DNA from 4 places in the Vibrio sp. JZG120 genome. Region 4 is predicted to be linked to each of the others. Evidence: predicted binding sites of a transcription regulator. Region 4 holds the regulator's gene; each other region holds the start of a gene.
The links. The regulator PurR, encoded in region 4, represses purine synthesis genes. The targets are predictions, from matches to a motif close to TNANGNAAACGTTTNCNTNA.
Positions count from the first base shown of each region.

Region 1: the regulator PurR is predicted to act here: its motif matches at 1,783-1,802, upstream of ihfA (integration host factor subunit alpha).
Region 2: the regulator PurR is predicted to act here: its motif matches at 1,825-1,844, upstream of pckA (phosphoenolpyruvate carboxykinase (ATP)).
Region 3: the regulator PurR is predicted to act here: its motif matches at 2,704-2,723, upstream of metK (methionine adenosyltransferase).

Region 1 covers NZ_JBSRRK010000004.1:316,390-320,659, forward strand. Annotated here, with positions in the region: gene ACWPOD_RS09885 (thiopurine S-methyltransferase) at 1-90, opposite strand, end outside; gene ACWPOD_RS09890 (RelA/SpoT domain-containing protein) at 407-1,186, shown strand; gene ihfA (integration host factor subunit alpha) at 1,310-1,606, opposite strand; gene ACWPOD_RS09900 (AEC family transporter) at 2,140-3,021, shown strand; gene pheT (phenylalanine--tRNA ligase subunit beta) at 3,239-4,270, opposite strand, start outside.
Region 2 covers NZ_JBSRRK010000005.1:101,069-105,338, forward strand. Annotated here, with positions in the region: gene pckA (phosphoenolpyruvate carboxykinase (ATP)) at 23-1,651, opposite strand; gene hslO (Hsp33 family molecular chaperone HslO) at 1,989-2,864, opposite strand; gene hslR (ribosome-associated heat shock protein Hsp15) at 2,896-3,282, opposite strand; gene gspC (type II secretion system protein GspC) at 3,536-4,270, shown strand, end outside.
Region 3 covers NZ_JBSRRK010000009.1:60,857-65,126, reverse strand. Annotated here, with positions in the region: gene ACWPOD_RS17935 (SprT family zinc-dependent metalloprotease) at 1-135, opposite strand, end outside; gene ACWPOD_RS17930 (DUF2189 domain-containing protein) at 204-1,001, opposite strand; gene metK (methionine adenosyltransferase) at 1,404-2,558, opposite strand; gene tkt (transketolase) at 2,874-4,270, shown strand, end outside.
Region 4 covers NZ_JBSRRK010000004.1:584,713-588,982, forward strand. Annotated here, with positions in the region: gene torR (two-component system response regulator TorR) at 1-436, opposite strand, end outside; gene torD (molecular chaperone TorD) at 703-1,350, shown strand; gene purR (HTH-type transcriptional repressor PurR) at 1,818-2,822, shown strand; cyclic di-GMP riboswitch class I at 3,101-3,190, shown strand; gene ACWPOD_RS11080 (TfoX/Sxy family DNA transformation protein) at 3,307-3,897, shown strand; gene ACWPOD_RS11085 (TVP38/TMEM64 family protein) at 4,013-4,270, shown strand, end outside.

The sequences.
Region 1 (4,270 bases), 270 kb from region 4:
ATATGCAGGTAATAGCGGGTTTACATCTTCCAAGTGAAATCCGATTTGATTACTGGCCCATTTATTATGCCAAAACTCTTGGTCTCTCATTTTACTTTCTACTTGTCGGCTGATTTTCATTTTGAGAAGTAAGACTAACGATTTTTTTCAATTTGTCTATGCCGTTCATCTTTGGTTAATACAGCGGTGATAGGATGTAAACGTTCTTATAGGAACCACGCCTTTATCTGATAAACAGAATAAAGAAAAGAGAAATGGTGATCTAACGCACGATTCCACTTCAAGACAAAACTGAAACCTTGGAATCTTTCGTAATGACCCCATTAATAAGTTAGTACCTGATTTGCCGAACTTAGCGACCTTTATGTTCCCTATTTTCTAAGTACAAGCAAGTTAAGGAGAGTGAATGAGCTTATTTCTTCGTACTACAGCATTGATGCTTTTGGTACTTAGCCGTGCACCGGCATTTGCCGCACTTCCAATTACCCCAGCGCCGAGTGGCGATCAAAATCGTTCAACAAGTCAAAACGAAGTTTGTTCGAAACTCTTTAAACATAGCCTTAGCGGCTTGTATGGTATTCAGTCAATCGACGCAACTCCAACTCAGCCATACACTGACTTCGACATTCTTTACAGCAAAGCTCACCAAGCACAATTTGAGCTTGAAACTATCTGTAAAAGTACCGCACTTCTTAATGATGCTCAGCCATACTTCGCAGGCGTAAAGTCCAAACAACGAGCAGAAGAAAAAATAGCTTTGGAGTTAGATGGAAAAGTCGAACGCATTACTGACCTAGCCCGTGCCACGATTGTTGCTGAAGACGTCGCGAGCTTAGTCTCCATTTATGAAACCTTAGAGCGTGAAACAACAATTGTTAAAGTAAAAAATCGCTTCAAAAAACCTGGTCCTTCAGGCTATAGAGACTTGAACTTACTCGTTCGTTTACCAAAGACAAATCTAGTTGCCGAAGTTCAACTGCACTTAAAAGCCATCGCAGATGTGAAAAGCGGTCCTGAACACGACCTATACGAAAAAATCCAGAAACTAGAACGCCAAGCGATGATGGAGAAACGCGAACTAAGCGAACTAGAACTCGCTTCTATTCGCAACATGCGTGCACAGTCTAAAAACTTGTACCAACAAGCATGGCAACCATACTTAACAACGCACCTAGAAGCAGCGTAACCCATATCATTAAGATATACTCAAAAACAGAAAAACCACCGCATTGCGGTGGTTTTCGTTTATATGCGACACAAGTTTTACGCAAAAAAAAGACCACGCCTTAGCGTGATCCATTTATTCGGCTTACTGTACTTTCTTCAGGTTTTCTACACGAGCTTTTAACTTCTGACCCGGGCGAAAAGTCACTACACGTCGAGCAGTAATTGGAATATCTTCACCGGTTTTCGGGTTACGACCAGGTCGTTCATTCTTGTCACGAAGATCAAAGTTACCAAAACCTGACAGTTTTACCTGTTCGCCACTTTCCAGTGCCTTACGAATCTCTTCAAAGAACACTTCCACCGTTTCCTTGGCGTCCCGCTTACTAAATCCTAATTTATCAAACAGGTTTTCTGCCAGTTCGGCTTTTGTGAGCGCCATAAAACTTTCCTCAAAGCTATGTTAAACAATGCTACGTTAGTGTAGCGCCAGAGCAGTTTTACCCTACCAATTCAACAACATATCGGGGTTACATCAGGAAGTGTATGACAAGCTTATGATTTTCGCCAACTTTTTTCTTGGCGAACAAAAGGAATAGCACTATGTAAATTATTGTTAAACGCCAACATTTTGATATTTTTGTTTTTGTTTTCTCTTTAATAGGAAAAACATCCAGCTGATAAAACTAAAAGTAGTTTAAATATCAACATTAATCACTATTTAATAAAAATATCAGAGATTGGTTATTTAACAGACACTTGACATAGAACTTGTCGTAAATTCAGTGATTTGTATGTAACTCGATACGTAACAATTGAACTAAATGGTATGACCACCTGGCTTTGCAACTGTGCTTAGAAAGCTTGATTAAACCCACGCTTCTCACTGTTCAGCGATGACGCAATATATAAAGGTTGATAATGTGGTTCTTCGTGTATCTCCACATTAGCTCCTTACACTTCATCTAGGCGACCATGATTAATCAAATCATAAATATTCTTTTCCCTGTTTTTGCTCTTGTCGGCGTCGGCTATTTGGTAGGTCGTTACATCAAGCCTGACTTTCGTCCAATCAACCGCATTAACATTGAGGTTTTCACACCTGCGCTGGTGTTTTCTTCGCTCGTTAACATGCCGTTAGACTCGAATCAGGGACCACTCCTTTTTGCAGCAATTGTCGCGGTTTTGGTTCCCGCACTACTCATGATCCCAGTATGTCGATTGACGTCACTGTCGTTTAAAACCTGGGCACCACCACATATGTTTCGCAATAGCGGAAACCTTGCTATTCCTTTGTTTACCTATACGTTTGGAGAAATTGCGCTATCCTCAGCAGTACTGCTATTTGTCGTGTCAGCATGCTTGCACATTAGTTTAGGTGTAATGCTACTTAGTAATGGCAACCCTTTTAAGCAAATAGTCAAGATGCCAATCTTTTTAGCTGCGTCGTTGGCTCTGTTTCTCAACGTGTCAAATGTGGGTGTATGGGCACCTTTATACGAAGCGACTGCTCTACTTGGCCAAGCGGCAGTACCCGTGATGCTTTTATCCCTGGGGGCGCAAATGTGTCATTTAAGAGTGGACGGTTTAAAGGTTGGTGTATTGTGTACCGTGCAGTCGCTTGCAACTGGGGCGGTTGCATTTGCACTTATTTATTGGTTAATTCCCCTTCCAACGATGCAATTGCAAATGATGGTACTCTTCACAATGCTGCCACCAGCCGTCATGAATTACCTATTTGCGGAAAGGCTGAATATAGAGCCCATGAAAGTGGCGTCAATGGTACTATTTGGCAACTTTTTCAGTATTCTTACGCTGCCACTTCTGCTTAGCTATACCCTCTCACTCGCTGCCTAGCTGCCAATAAGCTAACGTTAGCGTCTGTTGGCTGAAAAACGATATATGCCAAATCTCGATTAAGCGTTACCTCAAGTTTGGTCCAGATTTTTGAGGTTGTAGCAGGTGACGTAAACGGCCTAGTACGTGAATCACAATAAGATAATGCTCAACATAAAAAAACCCTGCCGATTTGACAGGGTTTTTAGTTTCTTAAGAGAGATAGTTCGTCTAACGCTTAGTCACGTAGAGCAGCACCAAACTTCTCAGAAACGTGAGCAACGATAGCGTCTACCGCACCTGCGATGTCTGCATCTTCAAGCGTGCGCTCAACTGATTGTAGAGTCAAAGCGATTGCTAGGCTCTTCTTACCGTCTTCAACGCCTTTACCTACGTACACGTCGAACAGCTTCGCATCTTTAAGGAACTCGCCACCTTGCTCTAAACAAGCATTAACGATGTCACCAGATGCTACCGCTTCGTCCACAACTACTGCGATGTCACGACGGTTTGATGGGAATTTAGAAAGCTGAACAGCTTCTGGGATCACTTTACTGTTGATTGCAGACCATTCGATTTCGAATACGATAGTACGACCGTTTAGACCGAACTTACGCTCAAGCTCAGGGTGAACGGTACCGATCACCCCCACTTCTTTACCATCTACGATGATTGCCGCAGATTGACCTGGGTGAAGTGCTGGGTTAGCTTTTTTGCTTTCAGGTGACAGTGCAGCGAAAGAGTACGCTTTTTCGTTAGCAGACAGTTCTAGAACTGCTTCTAGATCGCCCTTAAGGTCGAAGAAATCAACGGTGTTAGTTTCGATATCCCAGTGCTCTTCACCACGAGTACCAGCAATAACACCTGCAAGCATAGGCTCTTGGCGCATGCCGTTTTCTGCAGATTCACATGGGATGAAACGTAGGCCGTATTCGAATAGACGAACGCGTGGCTGTTGACGTTTCTGGTTGTGAACAACCGTGTTCAGCAGCCCTTGGATAAGACCAAGACGCATTGCTGACATGTCTGCTGAAATTGGGTTTGGAAGCACTAGAGGCTCAACACCAGGTACAACTAGCTTTTGTTGCTCAGGCTCAACGAAGCTGTATGTAATTGCTTCGTGGTAACCACGGTCAACAAGAAGATCACGAACGCGTTTCAGTGGAAGATCCGCTTCAACGTGGTTGTGCATCTTAAGTGCTGCGGCTGGGTGTTGGTTAGGAATGTTGTCGTAACCGTAAATACGGCCAACTTCTTCAATCAGATCTTG
Region 2 (4,270 bases), on a different contig from region 4:
CGCGATGTCGTTGTTACTCGACTTAATCAATCTGAGGGCCAGCGGCAACCAGAGATTTACCTTCCGCATTGTCCGTGTATTTATCAAAGTTATTGATAAAGCGTTCAGCCAAGTCTTTCGCTTTGCTTTCCCACTGAAGTGGATCAACGTACGTGTCACGAGGGTCTAGAATGCTTGGATCCACACCTGGTAGTGAAGTCGGTACTTCAAGATTGAAGATAGGAATGTGCTTAGTTGGTGCATCTTCAATCGAACCATCAAGAATCGCATCAATAATTCCGCGCGTATCTTGAATCGAGATACGTTTGCCAGTGCCGTTCCAACCTGTGTTCACTAGGTAAGCCTCAGCGCCTGCTGCTTCCATACGTTTAACCAGTACTTCTGCGTATTTAGTTGGGTGAAGCGTTAGGAACGCTGCGCCAAAACATGCAGAGAAGGTTGGCGTTGGCTCAGTAATACCACGCTCTGTTCCTGCCAGTTTTGCAGTAAAGCCAGATAGGAAGTGGTACTTCGTTTGCTCAGGTGTCAATTTAGACACTGGAGGTAGCACACCAAATGCGTCCGCCGATAGGAAGATCACTTTATTCGCGTGACCGCCTTTTGATACTGGCTTAACAATGTTGTCGATATGGTAGATAGGGTAAGAAACACGAGTGTTTTCTGTTTTCGAACCATCATCAAAGTCAATAGAGCCATCGCTACGTACCGTTACGTTTTCTAGCAGTGCATCACGGCGAATTGCGTTGTAGATGTCTGGCTCCGCTTCTTTCGATAGCTTGATGGTTTTCGCGTAACAACCACCTTCGAAGTTGAAAACGCCGTCATCATCCCAACCGTGCTCATCATCACCAATTAGCGCACGTTTAGGATCAGTCGATAGTGTGGTTTTACCCGTACCAGAGAGACCAAAGAATACCGCTACGTCGCCGTCTTTACCCATGTTAGCGCTACAGTGCATTGATGCGATGTCTTTTAATGGAAGGAAGTAGTTCATCATTGCGAACATGCCTTTCTTCATCTCACCGCCGTACCAAGTACCACCGATAAGTTGCATGCGCTCGGTTAGGTTAAATACGGTGAAGTTTTCTGAGTTCAGACCTTGCTCTTCCCATTTTGGGTTAGTGCATTTTGCGCCATTCATTACCACGAAGTCTGGTTCAAATGTTGTCAATTCTTCTTCTGTTGGGCGGATAAACATGTTTTTAACGAAGTGCGCTTGCCATGCGACTTCCGTGATAACACGAATGCTCAAACGCGTATCTGGGTTTGCACCACAGTAACCGTCAACAACAAACAAGCGCTTGTTAGAAAGCTGGTTTGTGACCAGTTCTTTCAGCTCGTCCCACACTTCTGGAGTGATTGGTTTGTTGTCATTTTTCACTTGATCAGACGTCCACCACATATGTTCTTCTGTCGTAGCGTCTTTGACGATGTATTTATCTTTTGGTGAGCGACCAGTAAAGATGCCAGTGTCAACGGCAACCGCACCTAGTTCAGTAACCACGCCACGCTCATAACCTGTTAGGTCTTCACGCGTTTCTTCCTCAAACAACATTTCGTAGCTAGGGTTGCGAATAACCTCTTTAACGTTATGCAGTCCGTGCTTGGTTAGATCAAGTGTTGCAGCCTTAGTATGTTCCATAACGGTCATAGGTGCTCCTTATAAGGATTTTTGTAGGGATTTTGTAAGAATGTTTTAATTTTAATCTGCTCACCATGCTAGCAACGGGGCGGGGAGAAAACAGGGAGATAGCTCAAAATTTATCCATGATTTCAATAAGGTTTTAGGTAACCCGTCACATATTGGTGGGAATAGTTTATCGTGCACGCAATCCTTTGCGCTAGGGCAAAATCATTATTAATTGTTTAAAATTAAGCAGTTGTTTTATTACGCTTGAAGCGAGGCATTACGAGGGGTTGATCACAAAAATGCCAGCATTAAGCTGGCATTTTGTAGGGTAAATTACGTGCTTGATAAGCTATGTAAATTAATGCAGGGTTTTCTTGTCCGCAGAAGCTTGTGCATATAGCTCGGTGACTTCTGCTTCGTCGAACGTATAGGTCGTGCCACAGTAATCACAATGTAAAGAAACGGATCCTACTTCAGCCAAAATGTCATAAATTTCAGCTTTCTCAACGGTGATGATAGCGGCACCACTACGATCACGAGAACAGCCACAATGGAATTCGACAGGTTGCGGTTCGTAAAGGCGCACTTTGTCTTGGTTATATAGGCGGTATAGTAGTTCGTTAGCTTCTAGACCAAATAGCTCTTCATCTTTTACCGTGTCAGTCAGTTGCTCTAGATGCTCGAAATCATCTGGTGAACCAGTGCCATCAGGGATTACTTGAATCAACATGCCTGCTGCGTGGGCTTTACCTTCGTGCTCGCCCGTGCGTATCCATAGGCGCGTTTTTAGCTGCTCTGAGTTTGCGAAGTAGCCTTCTAGTACGTCGGCTAGAGTATCACCTTCTAATCCAACGACACCTTGGTAACGCTCACCGTTTTTCGGTTCGATAGTGATAACGAGGTAACCTTTGCCCATGAGATCGTGGAGGCTTGCATCATCGGCAATATCGCCTTCCCAGCGAGCCACGCCACGAACGCGTTGCTTGTGGTCACCGTTGATAACGGCAAGAGATACAGGGCCGTCGCCTTGTAGCTGAATGGTGATTGAGCCTTCGAACTTAAGAGTGGCAGTTAAAAGAGTGGTTGAAACGAGTAGCTCACCCAGCAGTTTCTCTATTGCTGCCGGATATTCCTTGCTGGAGATAACACGTTGGTACGCTTCATCCAATTGTACCAACTCGCCACGTACTGAAAGATCTTCGAATAGGTAGCGGTTTAAAACATTATTTGCCATGGAGTGCTTTCCTCGTTGGTAATTCCGGCTTTTATTGGTGTTTGAACTTAATGATGTCTCTGCGCTGCTTTTTATCTGGGCGGCGTTCTGGACTTGGGTTGTGGGCATTAAGCTTACGTTGAGTCGCGTGTTCCTCACGTTTCGCTATACTTTCATTAGTTTCGCGATACAAGGTCTGTGCGATGGGAGCGCCTCGGCGTTGATCAGAAATTTTTTCGATGATCACCGTTTTTTCTTCGTTGCCTTGACGAAGTCTTACTTCGGCGCCCACTTCAACGATTTTACTCGGTTTGCTTCGTTGGCCATTATAGTGGACTTTACCACCATCGACCATGTTACGAGCGATAGAGCGGGTTTTATAAAATCTTGCGGCCCATAGCCATTTATCTAGCCTAACGGCTTCATTTAGGGAACTCATAGAACACTACGCTATCTAATCACTGCCCGAATATGGCAATGAGTGATGGATTATTCACCTACAGATGGAGTCAAGGCGTATTTTTTTCAAGGGAGTTGGCAAAAACTGCATAAGAAAAAGGTATGAAAGACAACTTGTGATATAGTTCACTGCTCTTTGTTGAGTAATAATTTTATTGCAAATTTAGCAATTTAAAGTCGATAGCTATTGTTATAGCTTAAATGACGAACGTTAGAATAAAGGAATCCATTCAGTGAAACGTTTAGAGCTAAGTGCAGGATTATCAAGCAGACCGCTACTGGCTCAGATCAAGTCCAATAATTATACAATTCAAGCCAAACTTAGCTTGTTGCTCACCTGTCTGTTTATTGCAATAACCGGATGGATACTTGGCAAAATTGTATGGTTAGCCATACCTCAATCGTCGGAAGTGCCGCAATGGCGTCCATCGACGAGCAGCGTTGTTGCGAGCAATAAAGGCGACGCGATAGATTTTAATGCCCTTCAGAATGCCAACCTATTCGGTAAATTCACTGAACAAAAGCCTGCAGTTGTAGAACAACCTGTTGTTAAAGACGCCCCTAAGACGCGCCTTAACCTTACACTGGTTGGCGCGGTTGCAAGCAGTGATGCGAATACCAGCCTTGCTGTCATTGCCAACCGTGGCAAGCAAGCAACGTATGGTTTAGGTGAAGAAATTGAAGGTACGCGTGCGACACTAAAAGCCGTATTAGTGGATCGCGTCATCATTGATAACCAAGGTCGAGACGAGACCTTAATGATGCAGGGTATAGAATATAAGAAGCTATCTGAATCGCCGCAGATAGCCAGAGCCCAATCTCAACGAGCAGAATCAGCGTCTGACGTTGGAGAAAAATTAGAGCAAATCCGAGAGGAAATTGCGAAAGATCCACAAAGCGTTTTCAAATACATCACCATTTCACCCGTCAAAAGAGACGGGGGCATTGTTGGTTATCGAGTGTCACCT
Region 3 (4,270 bases), on a different contig from region 4:
GGCTTTTCCTGCCGCTTTCCCGCGGACGTTGAAGGTGATTGTTGGAATAGGGAAAGAACGTTTGAAAGCTTGCTCTGCCATCGCGATGCAGTCCGCCATCACTTGCTTGGCTTTATAGCTTAGTTCTATATCCACAATTCACCTCGATAAATCAAATAAAAAAGCCCCCGCATTTGCGAGGGCCAGATCATAGCATCAGTTAATTACGGAGTGTGTTTTTTCTTGATGGTGGCATGGTAAGCATGCCATGTACCGTAGCCTAGAATTGGCATGGTAAACAACATTCCGATCCCGTAGGTCGCAAAGCCGATAAGAATACCGCCGCAGATGATCGCTGCCCAAACAATCATCGCTGGAATGTTGGATTTCACGGCATTAAAGCTGGTAAATACAGCGGTCATCATGTCTACGCGACGCTCCATCATAAGCGGAATAGAAAAGGCTGAAATGCTAAACACCACACAAGCCAAAACAAAGCCAACTAAAGATCCTATCACAAGGAAGGGTAGGAACTCACTTAAAGGTGCCCCTTGAACAGAAGGGTAGAGCGCATGAAGTAGAGCGGCAATGCGCATCCAAAATATCATACACACTGCGAGTAACACGGCGAATGCCCATTGAGATGTTGAGTTACGACCGATCGCTTTCATGGAATGGAACAAGCTAGCTTTGTGTCCGCGCTCTCTCTCCCAACTGGCATCATACAAGCCGAGCGCGAGAAACGGACCGATTAACATGTAAACAATCAAACTGGGCATGACGACCAAGTGTGTGCCTTGCCACTGAACGAGCAAAACAATGCCTATGGCAGCTGCCATAAAACAGATGCCATAGAAAGCACTAATAAGCGGCATTCGCACGAAATCATGCAGACCTAATGCGAGCCAATGAAAAGGTGCAGAAAGATTGACCGTATTGCACGGTATGGTTCTGGCGTATTCGTTGTCTGGCACTTCCTTTCGCTTGTTGTGGAAGTCCGATGGATTAACAGTTCGAGGCATAACTCCTCCTTGATTTATTCCCACATTATCCGCTTATACCAACTGACAGCGGTTTTTGTTCAGTCAAACTTGAAGCGACTTTTTCAAGTTTACATCTGAGCATTGGCTTAGTTTGGTATCGGCCATAAAGATGCCTGACTCATGTCTTTACTTAAGTGTTGCTTCCACAGTCGCCAGCATCCGACGTCTCTATTTAAATTGGAATTAACAATATTTTAACTATTGGCGGAGATGGGATAATTTACAAATAATTGCTTAAAATTTATTCGGTATAAAAATGAGGGAGAAACAGGACTGCTTTGTGGGGCAGGGCGGTATGAGCTGAAATGGCTGGATAAACGTTGCTGAAAATAAAAAGCCCCCGCCATAGGCGAGGGCTTGATTGATTCTTGCTTGGCTTGATTATTTGATGCCAGCGAAATCGCGTAGAAGTGCAGCTTTGTCTGTCGCTTCCCACGGGAATTCTTCACGACCGAAGTGACCGTAAGCCGCTGTCTTCTTGTAGATAGGTTGAAGAAGGTTAAGCATTTCTTGTAGGCCGTATGGACGTAGGTCGAAGAATTGACGAACTGCTTCAATGATGATGTCGTGAGATACTTTCTCAGTACCGAACGTTTCCACCATGATAGACGTTGGATCAGCAACACCGATTGCGTAAGAAAGTTGGATCTCACAACGGTCAGCCATGCCAGCCGCTACGATGTTTTTCGCTACGTAACGTGCTGCGTATGCTGCACTACGGTCAACTTTTGATGGATCTTTACCAGAGAACGCACCGCCACCGTGACGAGCTGCGCCGCCGTAAGTATCTACGATGATCTTACGACCTGTTAGACCACAGTCACCCATAGGACCACCGATTACGAAGCGACCAGTTGGGTTAATGAAGAAGTTTGTTTCTTTGTTGATCCACTCAGAAGGTAGCACTGGCTTAATGATCTCTTCCATTACCGCTTCACGCAGGTCTGAAGTTGAGATTGAATCACAGTGTTGAGTTGAAAGAACAACCGCATCGATACCAACGATGTTACCTTGATCGTATTGGAATGTTACCTGAGATTTTGCATCAGGACGCAACCAAGGTAGTGTGCCGTTTTTACGAACTTCTGCTTGCTTTTGAACAAGACGGTGAGAGTAAGTAATTGGCGCTGGCATTAGTACTTCAGTTTCGTTACAAGCGTAACCAAACATGATGCCTTGGTCGCCTGCACCTTGTTCTTTAGGGTCAGCTTTATCAACACCTTGGTTGATATCTGGCGACTGTTTACCGATTGTGTTTAGTACCGCACAAGAATCTGCGTCAAAGCCCATATCTGAATGTACGTAGCCGATTTCACGAACGGTTTCACGAGTTAACTCTTCGATGTCTACCCATGCTGAAGTCGTGATTTCACCACCCACCATTACCATACCGGTTTTAACGTAAGTCTCACATGCAACACGAGCCTTTGGATCTTGCTCTAGAATCGCGTCAAGAACCGCATCAGAAATCTGGTCTGCAATTTTATCTGGATGACCTTCTGATACTGACTCAGAAGTAAACAGGTGCTTAGCCATGTTAGCTCCACTATATCTGGTTTAAAACTGGGGAATGATAAACTCTCCAGCGCAAATTAATACTAATTTTTGTAGGTGTATCTACATCTAGACGTCTATTCTAAATTTGATTGCTCGAATTACAAGCTCTTTTTTGGTTTTTGTTATAACCAAACGTTTGCCTGATTTATTGATAATTTTAAGAACTTCGAACGATTTGGCGCGAAAGGTGCAATATTTGTGAGGTTTTGGACTGGAAAACGTTTGCACACCCAACAGGGCTTTGAGAGAATTATGACCTACTTTTCGTTTCGCTTAATGTACTCAGGAGCAGACATGTCGTCTCGTAAACATCTTGCCAATGCAATTCGTGCTCTAAGCATGGATGGTGTTCAACAAGCTAACTCAGGCCACCCAGGCGCACCAATGGGTATGGCTGATATCGCTGAAGTTCTTTGGCGCTCTCACCTAAACCATAACCCTTCAAACCCAGAGTGGGCCGACCGCGATCGCTTTGTGCTGTCAAACGGTCACGGCTCAATGCTTATTTACTCTCTACTGCACTTAAGCGGTTATGAGCTATCTATTGACGATCTGAAAAACTTCCGTCAATTGCACTCAAAAACCCCAGGTCACCCAGAGTACGGTTACGCGCCTGGTATCGAGACAACAACGGGTCCTCTTGGCCAAGGCATCACTAATGCTGTTGGTATGGCTATCGCAGAGAAAGCACTAGCGGCACAGTTCAACAAAGAAGGCCACGACATCGTTGACCACTTTACGTATGTGTTCATGGGTGACGGCTGTCTAATGGAAGGCATCTCGCACGAAGCATGCTCTCTAGCAGGTACGCTAGGTCTAGGCAAACTGATCGCGTTTTGGGATGACAACGGTATCTCTATCGACGGTCACGTTGAAGGTTGGTTCTCTGACGATACACCTAAGCGTTTCGAAGCTTACGGCTGGCACGTAATCCCAGCGGTAGACGGTCACGATCCTGAAGCAATCAACGCAGCGATTGAAGCGGCTAAAGCGGATCCTCGCCCGACTCTAATCTGTACTAAGACAATCATCGGTTTCGGTTCTCCTAACAAGTCTGGTTCGCACGACTGTCACGGTGCACCACTAGGTCACGATGAGATCCAAGCGGCTCGCGAATACCTAGGTTGGGAGTACGGCCCATTTGAGATCCCGGCAGATGTTTACGCTGAGTGGGATGCAAAAGAAGCAGGTGCAGCGAAAGAAGCGGCTTGGAATGAAAAGTTCGAAGCATACGCAGCAGCTTACCCTGCAGAAGCAGCAGAGCTTAAACGTCGTCTAAACGGCGAACTTCCAGCGGAATGGGAAGAAAAAGCGAACCAAATCATTGCTGATCTTCAAGCAAACCCAGCGAACATTGCATCACGTAAAGCATCGCAAAATGCACTAGAAGCGTTTGGTCAAATGCTTCCTGAATTCATGGGCGGCTCTGCTGACCTAGCGCCTTCTAACCTGACCATGTGGTCTGGTTCTAAGTCTCTAGAAACGGAGGACTTCTCTGGCAACTACATCCACTACGGTGTACGTGAATTCGGTATGACTGCTATCATCAACGGTATCGCATTGCACGGTGGTTTCGTTCCTTACGGTGCGACATTCCTAATGTTCATGGAATACGCTCGTAACGCAATGCGTATGGCTGCGCTGATGAAAATTCAGAACATCCAAGTGTACACGCACGATTCGATCGGTCT
Region 4 (4,270 bases):
ATGTCCACTCTCCAAAACGTACAATATGTTCTTCACTGGTTTCGTTCGCTTTCGCGCTACCGCTACGCGCTGCTGAAATACGCCACAGCAAGTTTTTAACGCGAACCAACAACTCCCTCAGTTCAAAAGGTTTTGTCACATAATCGTCAGCGCCCATTTCTAGGCCTACGATTTTATCAATGCTATCCGTGCGTCCTGTTACTAATATGATACCAATATCCGATTGGCTACGTAATTCACGAGTAAGCATCAGGCCGTCTTCACCCGGCAGGTTGATATCCAGCATGATTAGGTCTACATCACCCGCTTGCAGGACCTCACGCATTTCTGCGCCACTCTCTGCTTCGCTGACTTGGTAACCCTCATTTTGGAAATATCCCGCAAGCTTACTACGAGTTACAACATCATCTTCTACGACTAATACGTGATAGCTCATTTACACCACTTTTCTGTCTTCTTATTATCCAAGACGTATTCTATTCATAACTAGTAACATTTCTAGTCATAGATACATTAAAAAGCAAGATTTAGCGTTTTTATTGATTCAAAACAAGCTTACCCATCGCTATTAATAAACGTTAATTTTTGACCATAAAACATAATAATTATAGTTACTGCTATTCATTTTAATTGATTACACTTAGGGGATATCCCTAATTGACTTTGTGATGCACAACTTGAAGCATCATTCAGGAGCCCAAAATGCAAGAAGTGAAAGCTTTTAATGAAAAACGCGCTGAAATTTACTGGTGGTTTTCGAGCTTGTTCGCAAAAGAGCTAACAGAGAAAGAACTGGAAGCCTACCACAGTGTTGAAATTCGCAGTTTTCTAGCAGGTTTAGGTGAAAATGAGTCGCTGAAACCAGCCGTTGATAGCCTCGTTGATGCGCTAAACCGATTGCAAGATCGTGAAGACGCTCAATTGGAGCTTGCTGCTGACTTTTGTGAACTGTTTTTGAAGACAGAAAAATATGGCGCTCTTCCTTACGCATCGATGTACATCGGTGAATCAGGTTTGCTGAATGACAAGCCAGCCGAGGAAATGGAAAAGTTGATGGCAGAATTTGGCGTTCAAGTAGATGAAAATCTAAAAGAGCCTGCGGACCACTTAGCCGTTGAACTCGACTTTCTCGGCAACATGATTATCCGCTCAAACGAACTTGAGCAAGAAAAACACATGGAAGAAGCCTTCGTTAAACAAAACGACTTTATCCAGCAACAGTTGATGTCTTGGTTACCTCAGTTTGCAGACAAATGTAAACAATTCGACGAATTTGGGTTCTACTCGAGCGTCGCGAAACTATTAGTTGCATTTTGTAAACTAGACAGCGCTTACCTTATTGGGGAATAATTGCCGCCTATTTTTTAAGGAGCCCGCCTATCGGGCTTCCTGTATACCTGAAATAACTGAATGTAAGTAAGTTGGGTATATTATTCGTTTGCCTTAACTTAGCTCAAAGACGCTTGGTTATTTAGCAGTCAAAATGTGACTTCAAATACACAAATCTCTTGCTGAAAACATTGCTAGTCAGTCCACATAGGGCTAAAATGTGAGCGCAAACGATTAAATATGATTTATATGTAAACCGCTGAAATATAGCGGTTTTTGTGTTTTTTAACAGGTTGATGGCAATTTCTCATCAGATAGAAAAAAGATAAAATTCATCGACCGATGCTGCTACGTACCCTTTTGTCGTACTTGGACCAACCGCTGCCGAAACACTTAGCGCCAACCTTAGATTGCTGGGTGTAAAACCATTAGAGCATCAGGTACATCCAACACGACATATTTCAGTAGCTCGATACAGGACACCATTTATGGCCACTATAAAAGACGTTGCTCGCTTAGCCGGCGTTTCCACTACGACAGTTTCGCACGTTATCAATAAAACGCGTTTCGTTGCAGAAGCAACGCAAGAAAAAGTAATGAAAGCCGTGGACGAGTTGAATTACGCGCCAAGTGCGGTTGCACGCAGCCTAAAGTGCAACTCAACTCGTACTATTGGCATGTTAGTAACGCAGTCAACCAACCTATTCTTCTCAGAAGTGATTGACGGGGTTGAGAGCTACTGTTACCGCCAAGGCTACACTCTGATTCTGTGTAATACGGGTGGGATTTACGAAAAACAACGCGATTACATCCGTATGCTGGCTGAAAAACGTGTTGATGGCATCCTAGTGATGTGTTCTGACTTAACCGAAGAGCTTAAAGAGATGCTTGACCGTCATGCCGACATTCCTAAAGTGGTCATGGATTGGGGTCCAGAAAGCTCACAAGCGGACAAGATCATGGATAACTCAGAAGAAGGTGGCTACATCGCAACCAAACATCTGATCGACAATGGCCATACTGATATTGCTTGTCTAAGCGGTCATTTTGAAAAACTTGCTTGCCAAGAGCGCATTGCAGGTTTCCGTCGCGCGATGAGCGAAGCAAACCTAGCTGTAAATGAAGATTGGATCCTTGAAGGTAACTTTGAATGTGATACGGCCGTATTAGTCGCAGATAAAATTACAGCAATGGACAAACGTCCGACAGCGGTATTCTGTTTTAACGACACAATGGCTCTGGGCCTAATGAGCCGCCTACAACAAAACGGTATCAAAGTTCCTGATGATATTTCAGTGATCGGCTACGACAACATCGAGCTTGCGGAATACTTCTCTCCACCGTTAACCACTATCCACCAACCTAAACGTCGTGTGGGTAAAAATGCGTTCGAGATCCTACTTGAGCGAATCAAAGATAAAGAACACGAAAAGCGAATTTTCGAAATGCAACCTGAGCTTGTAATTCGAAACACCGTGAAGAAAATGAACTAAAATTCGCCAGATATAACGATGTCAAATAAGCGCTCTAAAAGGGCGCTTATTTTTTGTCTCTAAATAACTTTCCCCTGACTTAGGTTTGTTAGACAAAAAATCTCTAAGTCTCTGTTTTATATGTAGGTAAATCACACTCCCTCACAACCTCGAGATCATCCCGCCTTATTCTCAAATATGCACAAATATGCGCTTGTCGACACTTTTTATTGAACCAGAATCACACTTTTACGGGTAAAACGTGATGTTAATTCAATATACGAAGTATGCTCATTCTGTCACGCACAGGGCAAACCATTCGAAAGGGTGGGACGCAAAGCCTCCGGCCTGAACCATAGTACTATATGGAAGGTAGCGGGGTTACCGATGGCAAGTGTGCAAGCGATGACTTTACCCTGTAATGACATTGCTTTTGCGCATGTTTGCTACTCTCTCGGACCTGACTTTTGGTGGCGTAATATTAATTACACCGAGATAACAAAACATGGATAAACCGATACTCAAAGACTCTATGAAGCTATTTGAGGCACTTGGTAATATCAAGTCGCGCTCAATGTTTGGTGGCTTCGGACTATTCGCTGATGAAACAATGTTTGCACTAGTTGTAAATAATCAGCTTCATATAAGAGCAGACCAACAAACTTCATCTGACTTCGAGAAACAAGGGCTAAAGCCTTACGTTTATAAAAAACGTGGCTTCCCAGTCGTTACTAAGTACTACGCAATTTCCAACGATTTATGGGAGTCTAGCGAACGCTTAATCGAAGTAGCTAACCAATCGTTGAAAAAGGCAAAGCTTGAAAAAGAACAGCAAGCAACTACAAAGCCTAATCGCTTAAAAGATTTGCCTAACTTACGACTGGCAACTGAACGCATGCTGAAAAAAGCAGGCATTGAGTCAGTAGAAAAACTGGAAGAGGAAGGTGCACTTAACGCTTATAAAGCGATAAGAGATACGCACTCTGCAACCGTCAACATTGAGCTGTTATGGGCACTAGAAGGTGCTATTAACGGTACTCATTGGAGCGTTGTACCTCAAGCTCGCCGAGATGAGTTGATGAATGGCCTCCAATAAAAGTCGGCCTTAAAAACTATCTTGTAAAACCGCAGTCTAATCTGCGGTTTTTTTGTGAAATTTTTTCGACTTTCATTCTGTCTTATTACATATATCCCAAATTGGAATCATAAATATGAATAAGAAACTGATATTAGGCCTAATCCTGGTCGCGATCATTATCTTTTTAGGCGTTAACTTTAGTCAGTATTTAACGTTGGAAAATGCAAAAGCACAACAAGAAGCGCTGACCACATACATCGATCAGAACTTTGTTTTTTCGGCAGCTATTTACTTTTTTGCCTACATTGCAATTACCGCTTTTTCTATTCCTGGGGCAGCTGTGGTTACATTACTTGGTGCGGCTCTATTTGGTTTTTGGACGAGCTTATTA